2 regions of the Paenibacillus sp. FSL F4-0243 genome follow, and region 1 is predicted to be linked to the other one. Evidence: predicted binding sites of a transcription regulator. Region 1 holds the regulator's gene; the other holds the start of a gene.

The links. Region 1 encodes LexA, which represses DNA repair genes until DNA is damaged. Its sites were predicted from a motif close to CGAACATATGTTCG; they were not measured.
Region 2: addB (helicase-exonuclease AddAB subunit AddB) is a predicted target of LexA. The motif match lies at 1,216-1,229, and genes of this name have one in related genera.

Annotation. Positions count from the first base shown of each region.
Region 1 is NZ_CP150151.1:3,938,487-3,945,973, reverse strand. It holds gene NSS87_RS17410 (hypothetical protein) at 1-324, opposite strand, end outside; gene NSS87_RS17405 (hypothetical protein) at 559-939, opposite strand; gene NSS87_RS17400 (L,D-transpeptidase) at 1,089-1,427, opposite strand; gene lexA (transcriptional repressor LexA) at 1,700-2,326, opposite strand; gene NSS87_RS17390 (LysM peptidoglycan-binding domain-containing protein) at 2,622-3,035, shown strand; gene NSS87_RS17385 (DUF896 domain-containing protein) at 3,145-3,354, shown strand; gene NSS87_RS17380 (hypothetical protein) at 3,404-3,931, shown strand; gene NSS87_RS17375 (HAD-IA family hydrolase) at 3,965-4,750, shown strand; gene NSS87_RS17370 (FixH family protein) at 4,999-5,430, shown strand; gene metH (methionine synthase) at 5,545-7,487, shown strand, end outside.
Region 2 is NZ_CP150151.1:5,374,189-5,381,675, reverse strand. It holds gene NSS87_RS23985 (MerR family transcriptional regulator) at 209-1,003, shown strand; gene addB (helicase-exonuclease AddAB subunit AddB) at 1,360-4,872, shown strand; gene NSS87_RS23975 (UvrD-helicase domain-containing protein) at 4,875-7,487, shown strand, end outside.

The sequences.
Region 1 (7,487 bases):
TACTTTTGAAAGGGTTAGTGCGTTAACAACAATCTCTGATCCCATTATATTGTCGAACGAGTATAGCTTTGCTATTGCTTTTTTGCTTGTTTTTGGATTGCTGGTACCTATTGCTATTTTTTTATAAGGTTCATTAAGGGCGATCAAGTGAGATTGATTGGGCGGAATGAATGTTTTGGTGAATATAATATTAAAAGATGAGGTTGCGTTTAACAGCTTAGAAAGTTCAGAAGAAGTAGATAGTTTTTTTAATTCTATAATAACGGCACTTAGAATTAAGACTCCTCCTACAATGGCAAACATATACATTAAGAAAATCAGCATGTAATCACACCTCCAAAGATCTCAGTAGAGCAAGATTTATTGCTTATTGAAAGATATGCCTGAATTCTCTCTACTAGTATCTGTTAAGAGCGAAAATCGTGGGAATTTAGGAAACGACTACTGATTAGAAAAAGAGAAAGCACCCACAGATCTGCGATTTTGCAAGCTGGGTGCAAAATTGGGGCAACTGCTGGAGTGCTTTGTTGAGAGCTTTTTAAAATAATTATGTCAAAATCATAAGAAATTGAAGGCTGTGATTTGATCGGTATAAACAATTAGCTGTTTGTATTCGATCGGAGATTCATAGTGAGTATAGGGTCTTACAGAAACATCATTAAGGACTACAAAGTTATAGCTGAAATTTTTATCGGGATGTTCCGCACCTAAATAAGATATGTATTCATCTACAATGACATCATCCATTAGAGATTTTAAGTCAAAAACATCCTCTTTATTGGAGGTGGAAGGGGATATGGTCCCTTGAATACTGCCGAATGAGGTGAGTAAATTTACTTTTTTTCCACTCGCTTGATCGTTATTTAACAATAAGCCAGAGAGTTTAACAAGTGCATCGACTTTAAAATCGACGAGGGTTCTAATTTTTGAGTTGTTCAAAACGAGACACTTCCTTTCAATTTGAAATCCTGTTAACATTATTCGACATATAACCACATAATTCCTATTAGGTCATCAAAAATACATAAATACAAACACGCCCCCTCCATTGAACCATGAGTGAGGCGTGTTTATCTATAGAGATAGATTTAATTCCTGATCGTTACTCGTGTTCCAATCGGAACAATCGCAGCTAGTGCTAACACATCTTCATTGTACATACGAATACAACCGTGGGATACTTCGTGCCCTATGGATGAGGGATCATTATTTCCATGTATCCCATAGTGAGGCTTAGATAGACCCATCCAAAAGACCCCAAATGGACCACCTGGATCGGGTTGTTTGTTAATGATTGTGAATTCACCGAGTGGTGATTGAGTTAACATTTTACCGATTCCGACTGGGAAGCCCCTGATCACAATGTCGTTATCAAGAAGATAAAGCATACGCTGCGTCAGATCAACTATAATCCGGTAATTTGGCATTGTGCAACACTCCTTTCTAATTAAGATATGAGGAGGATGCCTAAACGGTTATTCATTAAAAATGGTCATTTTAGCCCATAAGAACAAATGTTCTGTAATTGATAAATGGAGTTTGATAACAATAAAAAAGCTGTTCTGCATTTGCAGAACAGCTTTTAAAAAATAAAAGAAAGTATATATTTTTACGATATACCCTATCCTTATACTTCTCGTAGAAACGGATACCGTCCTTTAAAGGGCGGTATCCGTTTTCGCTTGGTAGGAGTGCATACTTAGTGGATATCTCGAAATAATCCGATAACTCTGCCGAGAATGGTCACGCGATTAAGGCGAAGAGGCTCGTACGCCGGATTCTCCGGCTGAAGACGTATATGATCACGTTCTTTATAAAAAGTCTTAACGGTTGCTTCATCTTCTTCGGTCATAGCTACAACGATATCTCCGTTATCAGCCGTTTGTTGTTGACGAACAATAACATAGTCGCCATTCATAATCCCAGCTTCGACCATACTGTCACCTTGAACCGATAACATAAATACTTTGTTATCTCCAACATAGTGAGTTGGAAGCGGGAAGTAGTCTTCAATATTCTCAGTAGCAGTGATAGGAACCCCGGCGGTAACCTTACCTACGACAGGAATGCGCGCGACGGTTTGCGCGAAATGATGGACATTCTCGGAATCCTCTTGGCCAAGCAATTCTATCGCACGAGGCTTCGTTGGATCTCGACGGATAAGTCCCTTCTTCTCTAGCCGATCTAAATGACCGTGAACTGTGGAGCTGGAAGCAAGACCAACAGCTTCTCCAATCTCCCGGACGGAAGGAGGATAACCCTTGCTGCGGACTTCGCTACGTATAAATTCCAGGATCGCCAGCTGGCGACTTGAAATCTTTGACATTGGAATCAACCCCATATAGTAATGTTTGGGAAAATTATAACATAGAACTACCGTTCGCACAAACATAAGTTCTAACTATTATAAATATTAATTCGAAAGAGTTAATAAATGGTAGTCTTGTATTGATTGCGTTTCCTTCATCTAAACAATAAGAGTGATTCTTTATATGAAGAATATGGTAAATATTAACCTCTGAAAAAAAGAGAACAATTGTTCTAAAATAGTATTGAACAAAACACATGTTCGTGTTATTATAATTTCAAAAGTAAGAACAAGTGTTTGGAGGATGATATTCATGTTAAAATACAGTACATACCGCAGCATCTACGATAAAGCCCCAGTGGTTGAATCTTTAGGACATAATCCTATTACCCGTTATTCAGCTCAGATTAAAGAGATTACAGAGCTTTTACTTGAAGGCTTGATGCGTTTGTTCCGTAGAGATTTTGTTATTAAACTGACATTGATCATTGTGCTCGTACTATCAGGACTTACAGTAGTAGGTAATGTATTTGCAGGATCTACTACTTTAATGAAGGATGAGAAGCGCGTAGTGGTTGAACGTGGAGATACACTTTGGAGTATTGCTCTTGAGAATAAACCTTCTGATATGAAAACGGCTGTATATATAGAAGGAATTAAAAAATTCAATGGCATTAAAGGTAGTCAGATTAATGCTGGAGATATTCTCACTTTACCTATATATTAATATTCTAAGAACATAATAAGAGGACATGAAGAGCTTGCAGGGAGTAAACCTTGACAAGCTCTTTTTCTCATGGCAGAGTTAGAATTAATTTATAAGGGGAGGGAAAGTTTTGAATATTGATGAGTTGGTCGCGCGTATTAACGAATTGGCACGCAAACAGAAGAGCGTAGGCCTTAATCAAGAGGAAACGGCGGAACGCGCCAAGCTTCGTGAAATTTATTTGGGGAATATTCGCAATAACTTCCGAGCACAATTGAATACGATTGAATTGGTCGATAATGATGAGCATGAACAAGGTAACAAGGGGCGTAAGCATTAACACCCTGTTCCTTTTCATAGATATTACTGGATGACTAGGGGGAACGCATATGGCCCGTTCTTGGGAAAGAATGGTTCAACGCAACACGCAGCAAATTAATAAGCAAAGAAAGAAACAGGGGAAGGAAACGATTTACGCATCTAAATCTAAATCTCCTGGTAAGAACAGCGAAACCTTTAAAGGCCGTAACATTGCATTTCCAGTAGTGTTATTAGTGCTTGGTACTATGTTTTGGATGATTGGTTCAGTGGACCAGGCCAAAGGTAATGGTATGCTTATGAATTGGCTAGGAGTCGTTTTGTACTACTTACTAGCGGCACTTTTGTTCTTCCGACGTCCGTACTTGAAGGTAGAGAATGCTAGACTATCTACTATAAAATTCAACCGCGAACGGTATCTGCCAGCTTCTGATATTGAGAAAATCATCCTTTCGCGTGGAGCTGTTGTAATTAAGCATAAAGGCAAACGCACGAAATGGATTTTTACCAGACTTATGAATCGTTATGATACACATGCGATGGGGACTCGACTGGAAGCATTCGCAAAAGCTCACCAAATTGAAGTAGTTCACGAATAGAAATTAACCAGCCATGGGAGAGGGAGACCTGTAATGCCAATTTCCGCCGTACTATTTGACCTTGATGATACACTGCTCTGGGATGATCGGAGCGTTAATGAAGCATTTCGTTCTGCATGTGAAGCCGCTGGGGATACGATTGATCCACAAGAACTGGAACTTGCGGTGCGTAAAGAAGCCATTGGACTATATGAATCCTACGAAACGAACCCGTTTACAAAGATGATTGGGATTAATCCGTTTGAAGCACTTTGGGGGAACTTTACTGCAGGTGAACAGCCGGAATTCCGTCAATTGGAGCAGCTTGCACCGGGATATCGTAAAGAGGCATGGCGTCGTGGTCTTGCAGCACTTGGTGTAGAGGACGAAGCTCTTGCTGAGACATTAGCAGCCAAATTCGCAGCAGAGCGTAGAAATCGACCTTACATCTATGAAGAAACGATTCAGGTGCTTGAAGAACTGAAGGGGAAAGTGAAGCTATTGCTTCTGACTAATGGATGCCCTGCATTGCAACAAGAGAAACTAGATGGCGTACCTGAAATCGTTCCTTTCTTTGATCACATCGTGATTTCTGGAAGCTTCGGAAAAGGAAAGCCGGATAAGGAAATTTTTCTGCATGCCCTAGAACTTTTAGATATTGCACCTGAGCAAGGAGTTATGGTCGGAGATAAGCTTACAACGGATATTCGTGGTGGGCTGGCAACAGGTTTGACTACAGTTTGGATTAACAGAAAAGGCAAACAGCCAGATCCGGAAATTCAGCCGGATTATGAAATCAAACATCTTGGAGAGCTTCTTTCATTAGTCCAATCTTTATAAAATTTCATTCATTTAAGCTTTAAGAAGGCAGTGAGTTCCTAGGTATCTAGGAGACTTGCTGTCTTTTTTATATCTACATCATATTTAATATGATAGATGAGATTTACTAGTATATGATTTAAGTCACAAGAGTTTCGCTGAATTGATGCGAAATACTGAAAAACCAATAATAATGTGTATAATAGATGGAGAATGTATAACATGAATTGGTAGATTCTTAGTAATCAATTCGACTGGGAGGAATCTAAATGAAGATTTCAAGAACAATAGTTCCTTTATTATTAGGTGCAACACTTTTAGTATTGGGAGGATGTTCATCAGACCAAACTAAACATTCTGGCGTACATAATATGAATATGAACATGGACATGTCTATGGAACCTATCAAGGTCGAGTTACATTGGAATCCTGAAGAGGTTGTTGTAAATCAGAAGGTGACCTTTGAAGCAGTAGTGACGCAAGACAACTTGGCAGTAGATGATGCGAAAGAGGTTCTGTTCGAAATTGTGAGTAAAGATGATAGTGAACAGAAAATTGAATTTAAAGGGAAGCTAGTCAGTGATGGAATCTATCAAGCAGAGGGAACACTAACGAAAGAAGGACAATATATTGTTACATCACACGTAACTGCTAGAACTCAGCATTCTATGCCTAATAAAGAACTCTCTGTAAAACCATAATTAAAAGAATAGCAATTCCTATGATTACAGATAATGCAGAGTGGAAAGGAAGGCTTTTCGAAATTCCTTTATTCTGCTAAACTTACTCTAATGTTTTACTGGGGGGACTATACGTTGGCTAAATATACACTTGAGGAAAGCTTACAACAAAGAATATTAATTCTAGATGGTGCAATGGGCACAATGATCCAACAGGTGCCTCTGACAGGTGAGGATTTTGGTGGGGAAGAATTGGACGGCTGTAATGAAATGCTAGTATTAACTCGTCCAGAAGTAATTCAGACGATTCATGAGCAGTATCTAGAAGCAGGTGCTGATCTCATTGAAACGAATACATTTGGTGCAACGTCTGTTGTACTTGCTGAATATGATATTCCGCAGCGGGCTCGTGAAATTAATCTGGTTGCAGCAAAGCTAGCTCGCAATGCCGTTGATAAATATGATACACCAGATCGTCCCCGCTATGTCGTAGGTGCGATGGGTCCTACAACAAAGACACTCTCTGTTACAGGAGGCGTCACTTTCCAAGAGCTCGTTGATAGCTACGAGGAACAGGCAGTGGCATTGATTGATGGTCAAGTAGATGCGTTATTGCTAGAGACCTCTCAGGATACGCTGAACGTGAAAGCTGGAAGTATAGGTATTCGAAATGCATTTGAGAAGACGGGTATCAAATTGCCAGTGATGATTTCGGGAACAATAGAGCCGATGGGTACCACACTTGCTGGTCAGAACATTGAAGCATTCTATATTTCTTTAGAACATCTGAAGCCTATCTCTATAGGTCTGAACTGTGCGACGGGTCCAGAGTTCATGCGTGATCATATTCGTTCACTTTCTGCAATCTCTTCAGCGGCTGTGAGTTGTTATCCGAACGCTGGACTGCCAGATGAGAATGGGCATTATCATGAATCTCCTGATTCTCTTGCGCGTAAAATTGCTGCGTTTGCAGAAAAGGGATGGCTTAACATTGCGGGAGGTTGTTGCGGAACGACACCGGAACATATCCGTGCTATGTCGGAGGCACTTTCACAATTCCCTCCACGTCCGCTTGCAGGAAATCATCCACCGGCACTTTCAGGGATTGAACCTATTTATATTGAGAACGACAACCGTCCATACATGGTTGGTGAACGTACGAATGTATTAGGGTCGCGTAAGTTTAAACGTCTTATCGTCGAAGGTAAATATGAGGAAGCCTCAGAAATTGCCCGTGCACAGGTGAAGAGTGGTGCTCAAGTTATCGACGTCTGCGTGCAAGATCCAGACCGTGATGAGATTGAAGATATTAAGCTGTTTCTAGAATTAGTTGTAAAAAAGGTTAAAGTTCCTTTGATGATCGATACTACCGATCCGAAGGTTATTGATCTGGCATTACAGTACTGTCAAGGTAAGGCGATAATTAACTCCATTAACCTTGAAGATGGTGAAGAAAAATTTGAGCTGGTCACTCCATTGATTCATAAGTATGGTGCAGCTATCGTAGTGGGTACGATTGATGAGACAGGACAAGCAATTAAGGCTACGGACAAACTGGAAGTTGCCAAACGCTCCTACGACTTACTAGTGAACAAATACGGATTAGCTGGAGAAGACCTTATTTTCGACACGCTTGTGTTCCCTGTAGGAACCGGGGATGAACAATATATTGGCTCTGCTAAAGAAACTATTGATGGGATTCGTTTAATCAAAGAAGCACTTCCAGGTGTTCATACGATCTTGGGGATCAGCAACGTTTCCTTTGGATTACCGGAAGCAGGACGTGAAGTGCTGAATTCAGTATTCCTCTATGAGTGCACTAAAGCTGGATTGGATTATGCGATCGTAAATACCGAGAAGGTAGAGCGTTATGCGTCTATTCCTGCTGAAGACCGTCGTCTTGCGGAGGAATTAATTTATAATACGAATGACGACACGCTTGCTGCTTTTGTAGCCGCCTTCCGAGGGAAAAAGGTTGAGAAAAAAGAGAAAATTTCTAACCTGTCACTAGAAGAGCGTCTGGCTTCATATGTAGTTGAAGGCACCAAAGAAGGACTTATTCCAGACCTTAATGAGGC
Region 2 (7,487 bases), 1.4 Mb from region 1:
TAGCCAGTCCTACGAATGCCAATCTTAAGCTGCTATGCAGACAAATTCCGATATGCAACAAAGGATAATCCTTTGATACATGATTTAGTTCTTCATATTTGCCTTCCTCTCTGGTAATAAATTCATTTTGTATTTCGTTGCGTTTATCAGTCGCATATGTTTTAATCATCATAAACTTTTGTGTTACAAAAAGGTCAAGAGGGTAGATATGAACAACTATTTTACAATTAAGCAAGCAGCAGAGATCGTAGAGATGACCACTGAGACCTTGCGGCACTATGATCGTATTGGATTAGTCAAGCCATGCCATAAAGATGAATTGTCGGGATATCGATACTATTCCGAGCAGGAGCTCGTAAAGCTGCAAACCATTGAACTGCTCAAAGCAATGGATCTTACTTTAATGGATATTAAAGATATTTTGCAGCAGAATGATCTCTCTAAAGTAATTGCATTTCTAAAACAAGCAGAAAAAAGAGCAGACGATAAAATTGCTCGTCTGCAGTATGCAAAATCGAAAATTAAACGTGCCTATCTACATTATGAAAATAAGTTCCACGACGGCTATAGTCAAAGTGAAAATTACTTTGTAAGACACATAGAGGAAAGGGTAATTATGCTTTCGAATAAAATGGAAAGCCCCACACTTAAGAATTTATGGGACTATCACAGACATTTCTATCAACAAATTGAAACGTCTCTGCATTCACAATTTCTGTTTGAAGATATGGCCGGAATGTTCACGACTGAAGGAATAACACGATTATTTGCTGTTTGCTTGAAATATCCGTCTTTAGAGGGGCTGACTGTGCTACCAGAAGGGGACTATCTGTGTGCAATTTGTACCGAAGAGAATAAGAATGCTGTATTACAAAATTTACTTGAAAGGGCAAAGACGGAATACGATGTGTGTCCAGAGTTTGTTCTTCATAACATTATTGTGACTGGAATATTGCAGTGGGATTATCAGATACAACTGTTCATTAAGAAACGCTCATGTTAGATTAAATACAAAGGAAAAGGTTTAGGAAAAGAAAAATGTTGATTGAAAGTCGCTAATTTAGCGACTTTTTTTGATTAAGGAATCATGTTTCTTGCCCCTGACTGAGGACAAGAACGTTATACTTCGCCGATTACTAAACAGCAAGTCACCACAATACGTTAGTTGCTGTTTACTTCGTAGCTTTTTTATTGTAAATCATTAGAAAATACTAGCAAACGCATGTTCTGATTTGTGCAGCTATGTTATACTGAGGGGACGAGGAACGACTGAACTTTTTCATTTGAACATTATCAAACGGTGAGTATTTCACCTTGTTTCATATACATTTTCTCCGCTACGGAAGGAGTCTATCATTTATGACGGTAACCTTTTTACTAGGCCGCTCTGGTAGTGGCAAGACAACAAAAATATGGGAGTCTATTTCTTCTTCATTAGAGAAGGAGCCTCTTGGCGCGCCGATCATTATTCTTGTACCGGAACAAGGTTCCTTTGGAGCAGAACGGGGGCTTTTGACCGTAGGGAATGTGAAGGGAAGCATTCGGGCGCAGACACTGAGCTTTTCTCGGCTTGCCTATCGAGTGAAACAGGAAACTGGAGGCAGCGCTAGTCTGCCGATCAGTGAAGAAGGTAAAAAGATGTTGATTTACAAAATCATAAGTCGCCGTAAAGAGGAACTGAAATTGTTCGGTGCCTCTGCCGACAGACCGGGTTTTGTGGAACGGTTGAATCAACTGCATACGGAGATGAAGCGTTGCTGCTTGGCTTCCTCTGATTTAGATGAGCAGTTATCCGCAATGCGAGGCGCTATTGCAAGAAGTCCTATTCTTGAAGGCAAGCTGGATGATTTACAGCTGGTATTCAGCGATTTAGAGAAGGAAATGTCACGCCTCTATATCGACGAAGAGGATCGTTTAGCGGAACTAGCTGAGCATATTCCTGATTCCTCTTACATTCGCGGGGCGGAGATTTGGGTAGATGGGTTCCACGGCTTTACCCCGCAGGAATTCGTAGTGCTTCGAGAATTGATGCAGCAAGCATCGAAGCTGACCGTGTCCCTTACACTTGATCGTTCGTATCCCTATGGAGATCAGTTGAATGAGCTTGAATTGTTTCACCCAACTGCGGTTACTTACATTAAACTGCGTGGAATAGCTGAAGAGCTAGGCATTGATGTGTGGGACGAGCTTCTGGAGCCAGCGGTTCTTCCGCGTTTTGAAGAAAGTCCTGTTCTTGCTCATCTCGAAAGGGGATATGACCGCCGAAAGGTCTGGATGGGTGCAGATGAACTGGCAAATGAAGCGATATCTATAGGCGCAGCAGTTTCTCATAGAGCAGAGGTTGAGGGAGCACTGCGTGAAATGATCAGACTGGCGCGAGATGAAGGTGCAAAATATGGTGAAATGGCCGTATTGATGCGTAATATTGGAGATTACGAGCAACTGATTAAACCGTTGTTCCAAGATTACGGAGTACCTTTTTTTCTGGACCAGAAGGTAAATGAGCTGCACCATCCATTGGTAGAGTTTGTACGCTCCGCATTGGATGTGGTGCGTCGACGCTGGCGCTTCGAGGATGTATTCCGCTGTGTAAAGACAGAGCTTTTGCTACCGCTGGACGGTAGTATTACGCGTGAGGATATGGACGCCTTAGAGAATTATGTGCTGGCTTGTGGGATTCAAGGGTATCGCTGGACGGATGGCCGTTCATGGAAAGGGATTCCTAGCTTGTCGCTGGAAGGCGGCAGACAGATGGATGAAGAACTGCTTGCTACAATGGAGCGATGCCGTGCTAGTATAACGGGTCCTCTATTTGCTTTTGAGAAACGGATACAGAAGAGTAGAAGCGGCCTTGAACTATGTACCGCAGTGTACAAGCTGCTTGATGAGACGGATGTTGCCCGAAAGCTGGAGAAACTTAGTGTCGGTGCTATGGAGAAGGGGCAACCCGAGAAGGCTAGAGAACATAGTCAGCTGTGGGGTGCAGTGCTTGATCTGCTAGATCAGATCGTCGAGATGATGGGCAACGAGAGACTTGAATTTGATGTGTTCACCGGAGTCCTAGAGACAGGACTTGCTGAGCTTAAGATGGGACTTGTTCCTCCCGCGCTCGATCAAGTACTGGTTGGTAACATGGATCGGACTCGACCAACGGGAGTTAAATACGCTTTTTTGCTTGGATTTAATGAAGGTGTTGTGCCTGCGCAGTTTAAGGAGGATGGAATTCTCTCGGAAGGCGAACGCTCTGTACTTGAGAACGCCGGTATGGAGCTTGCTCCTGGTGCTTCTCGTAAACTGCTGGACGAGCGGTTTTTGATCTATAATGCGCTAACGACAGGAAGTCGAAAGCTCTGGATTAGCTTCGCCACTGCTGATGATGAGGGTAAGGCGCTCCTTCCCTCTGAGGTAATCCGTCATTTGCATAGAATGTTCCCAAGGGTTCATGAGCACAGCTTGGCAGCACTTCCCCCTGCAGGACTACCAGAAGAAGTCAGAGATTCCATTCACCTCGGTTACATTGGTCATCCAGAACAGAGTCTTCGTGCATTGATTATGCAGCTACGCCAGTGGCGCCAGGGGACGGAGATACCTGAATTATGGTGGGATGTGTATAACTGGTTCGCTGCTGATGATATTCGTAGTCTCGAATTGAAACGTCTGCTCAGTTCATTGTTCTACCGTAACGTGGGAACGAAGCTAAAACGTGGAACAAGCCTTAGATTGTACGGTGGATCGACACTGCGAGGCAGTGTGTCCCGGATGGAGAAGTTTGTTGCTTGCTCCTTCTCCCATTTTGCATCTTACGGACTTAGACTGAAGGAACGCCAGCTATATAAGCTGCAAGCACCTGATATTGGACAACTGTTCCATGCTGCGTTAAGTGACATGGCGGTAAGACTGAAAGAAGAGGGCCGCGGCTGGGGAAGCTTGTCTCCTGAGGAATGTCAGCGTGAGGCAAGTGAGACGGTAGAACGTTTATCGCCGATGCTGCAGGGTGAAATTCTGATGAGCTCTAAACGTTACGGATACATCTCACGCAAGCTAAAAAATATTGTTGGACGTGCTTCTGTAATTCTGGGCGAGCATGCCCGCCGAGGCAGCTTTGAGCCGATAGGGCTGGAGCTGGATTTTGGACCGGATAAGGAGTTGCCTCCTTTAAGAATTACGCTGCCGAATGGCTGTGTGATGGAGGTTGTTGGACGGATTGACCGTGTAGACATGGCCCGTGGAGAGAATGGAATTCTTCTGCGGGTGATTGATTATAAATCGAGTCAAAAAGACCTCAAGCTGCATGAAGTGTACTATGGATTATCGCTACAGATGCTGACCTATCTGGATGTGCTGCTTACGTACTCGGAGCAATGGCTCGGGCAACCGGCGCTTCCAGCAGGGACACTGTATTTCCACGTACATGACCCACTGTTAACCTCATCTAACGGGATGAACAAGGAACAGGCAGAACAAGAATTGCTGAAACGCTTCAAGATGAAAGGACTGCTTACAGCAGACCGCGAGGTAGTATCCCTGATGGATACGACTTTAGACAAAGGGTATTCTTCTATCGTGCCTGTAGCAGTAAAAGCTGATGGCAGTTTTTATAGTAGTGCTTCTGTAGCTACACCAGAGCAATGGGGACACTTATTATCATCCGTTCGGGGAACGATCTCGGATATCGGGACACGCATTACGGAAGGTGATGTGGCGATTGAGCCATACCGGATTGGGCAAGAGACAGCCTGCACATTCTGTTCCTTTAGACCCGTCTGCCAGTTCGATGAAGCCGTGGAAGGCAATGGCTACAACAATCTGGGTAAGCCAGGGAAGGACGTTATTTGGGATCTGCTGTCCCGCAAAGGAGGAACTACACCGTGAGTATGAAGTCTGAAATAGAAGCGAAACCGGAAGGAAGCATATGGAGTGATGACCAGTGGCGCGCCATCGCTGAGAGCGGTGATGATATCCTCGTTGCCGCGGCGGCAGGTTCCGGTAAGACAGCGGTACTTGTAGAACGGATTATTCGCAAAATCAGCAAGGAAGAGAATGGCTTTAGCGTAGATAGATTGCTTGTAGCTACGTTTACCAAAGCTGCTGCTGCCGAGATGCGCCAGCGGATTAGGGAAGCACTAGATCGGGAGCTTGAGGAGAATGGAGAGAATGACCATTTACGCCGTCAGCTGTCGTTGCTCGGGAAAGCCTCGATTACAACACTACACTCCTTCTGTCTGGAAGTGATCCGGCGTTATTATCAGATTATTCCTATAGATCCTGGTTTCCGTATCCTGAACGAACATGAAGCAGAGATGATGCGGCAGGAGCTGCTTCAAGAGCTGCTGGAGGAAAAATACGGTGAAGTAGGTGAAGATGGCGCGGATAGTGTATTTGTACAGCTTGCTGACTGGTTCAGTGGTGAACGCAGCGATGATGCGGTACATGCGCTAATACAGCGACTGCATGATTATGCCCGCAGCCATCCTTGGCCAGAGCAGTGGCTTCGTGATACCGCAGCTGATTTCTCATTACCAGACACAGATAGCTTAGGTCGAACTCCTTGGGTGCTAAGTATTCTTGAAGAAGCGAAGCTGACCCTTGCGGGTGCAGCCAGTCAGCTTATCCAAGGCCGGGAGATCGCGCTACAGCCGGGTGGCCCGGCGCCTTATGCCGAGAATTTGACGACTGACCTTGAGATGGTAAATGCATTGCAGGAGGCTGTGAATGAACGGCCATGGGCAGAATTATATGATATTTTCATGGAAGTATACTTTGGAAAATTGAAAGCTTGTAAGAAGGATTCGACAGATCCTGGACTGCAGGAAATGGTTAAAGAACTGCGCGATAGTGTGAAGAAGAGTATTTTAGATCTTCAGAAGGCATTGTTTGGCCGTCCTGCAGAAGTTTTTTTGAGAGAACTGAACGAGGCGGCTCCTCTTATGGCAGAGCTTGCTGAGACGGTGATAGCGTTCGGTGAACGTTATCGAATCGAAAAAGCAGGACGGGGTCTCGTCGACTTTAGTGATTTGGAGCATTATTGTCTGCAAATTTTGCGCCATCCAGATTCTCTACCAGGCCATTCCCTGCCTTCTGATGCAGCGATGGAGTACCGTGCCCAATTCGATGAGGTTCTGTTAGATGAATATCAGGATACGAATAGTGTGCAAGAAGAGATTGTGCGGCTTATCTCCCGCGAAACACCTGGTAACCGATTTATGGTCGGAGATATGAAGCAAAGTATTTATCGGTTCCGTCTGGCAGAGCCGGGGCTGTTCCTGGATAAATACCGTAGCTTTGGCTCTAAGAATGCCGGAGGTGGCAGTAATACAGTTGGCGAATCCGAGTTAAGCGAGTTATCTGAGAAGCCTAATGAATCGTCCGGCGGTTCGGTTATCGATCTAGCCCGTAATTTCCGTAGTCGTATGGAGGTTGTAAATGCCGTAAATATGATTTTTCGGCAGATTATGAACGAGACAGTGGCGGAGATTAATTATGACGAACGTGCTGAGCTTGTGTATGGAGCGAATTTCCCGGGTGCAGCAGAGAAGGGGCCAGATACTTTTTTTGCACCAGAGCTATTATTGATCGATCGCGGAGCGGCAGCAGGTAAAGTAGAAGAGACTGAGGACGGTGAGACTCCACTTCAGGAAAGCGAAGCTATTGAAAGTGAGACTGCGCAACTGGAAGCACGGGCGATTGCTCGCCGCATTTCACAGATGACTGGCCTGAATGGCGGATCTCCGCTGCTGATTTATGATAAAGGGCTTAAGATTATGCGCCCAGTGATTTATGGTGATATCGTGATTTTGCTTCGTTCGGCGAGAATATGGACCCCTTTAATTATTGAAGAGCTTCGGATGGAGGGAATCCCTGCTTACGGAGATCTGAATAAAGGCTATTTTGAAGCTACAGAAGTAGAAATTGCACTCTCACTCTTAAAAATAGTCGATAATCCTCAGCAGGATATTCCACTCGCTGGTGTGCTTCGTTCACCTGTTGTTGGTTTAACTGAAGAGGAACTGGCTAAAGTTCGGATGTACAGCCATGGTTCTTTCTATCGTGCTGTACAAATGGCAGCGAACATGCAAGATGCAAATGAAGCTGAGGAAGAATACGATCTTTTCTCGGCTCATGTGATAGAAACAGCAAGTGCAGCGGAAGAGAAAGTTACCTCAGATAATAATGATGAAATCATTAATGAGGTGGAATCTGGAAGTGGAGCTTTACCGCAAATCAGCCAAAAGCTGAAGCATAAGCTTAAGAGTTTTCTAGAACGGCTTGAAAGCTGGAGAGATGCGGCTAGACAAGGCAGTCTCAGTGAGCTGATCTGGCGTATTTATGGTGAGAGCGGCTATCTGGAATGGGTTGGAGGCTTGCCTGGAGGCTCACAGCGACAGAACAATCTTAAAGCTTTGTATGATCGGGCTGTTCAATTTGAGAATGATACTGCGGCGCGTGGGTTGTTCCGTTTTCTGGTGTTCATTTCACGGCTTCGTGAG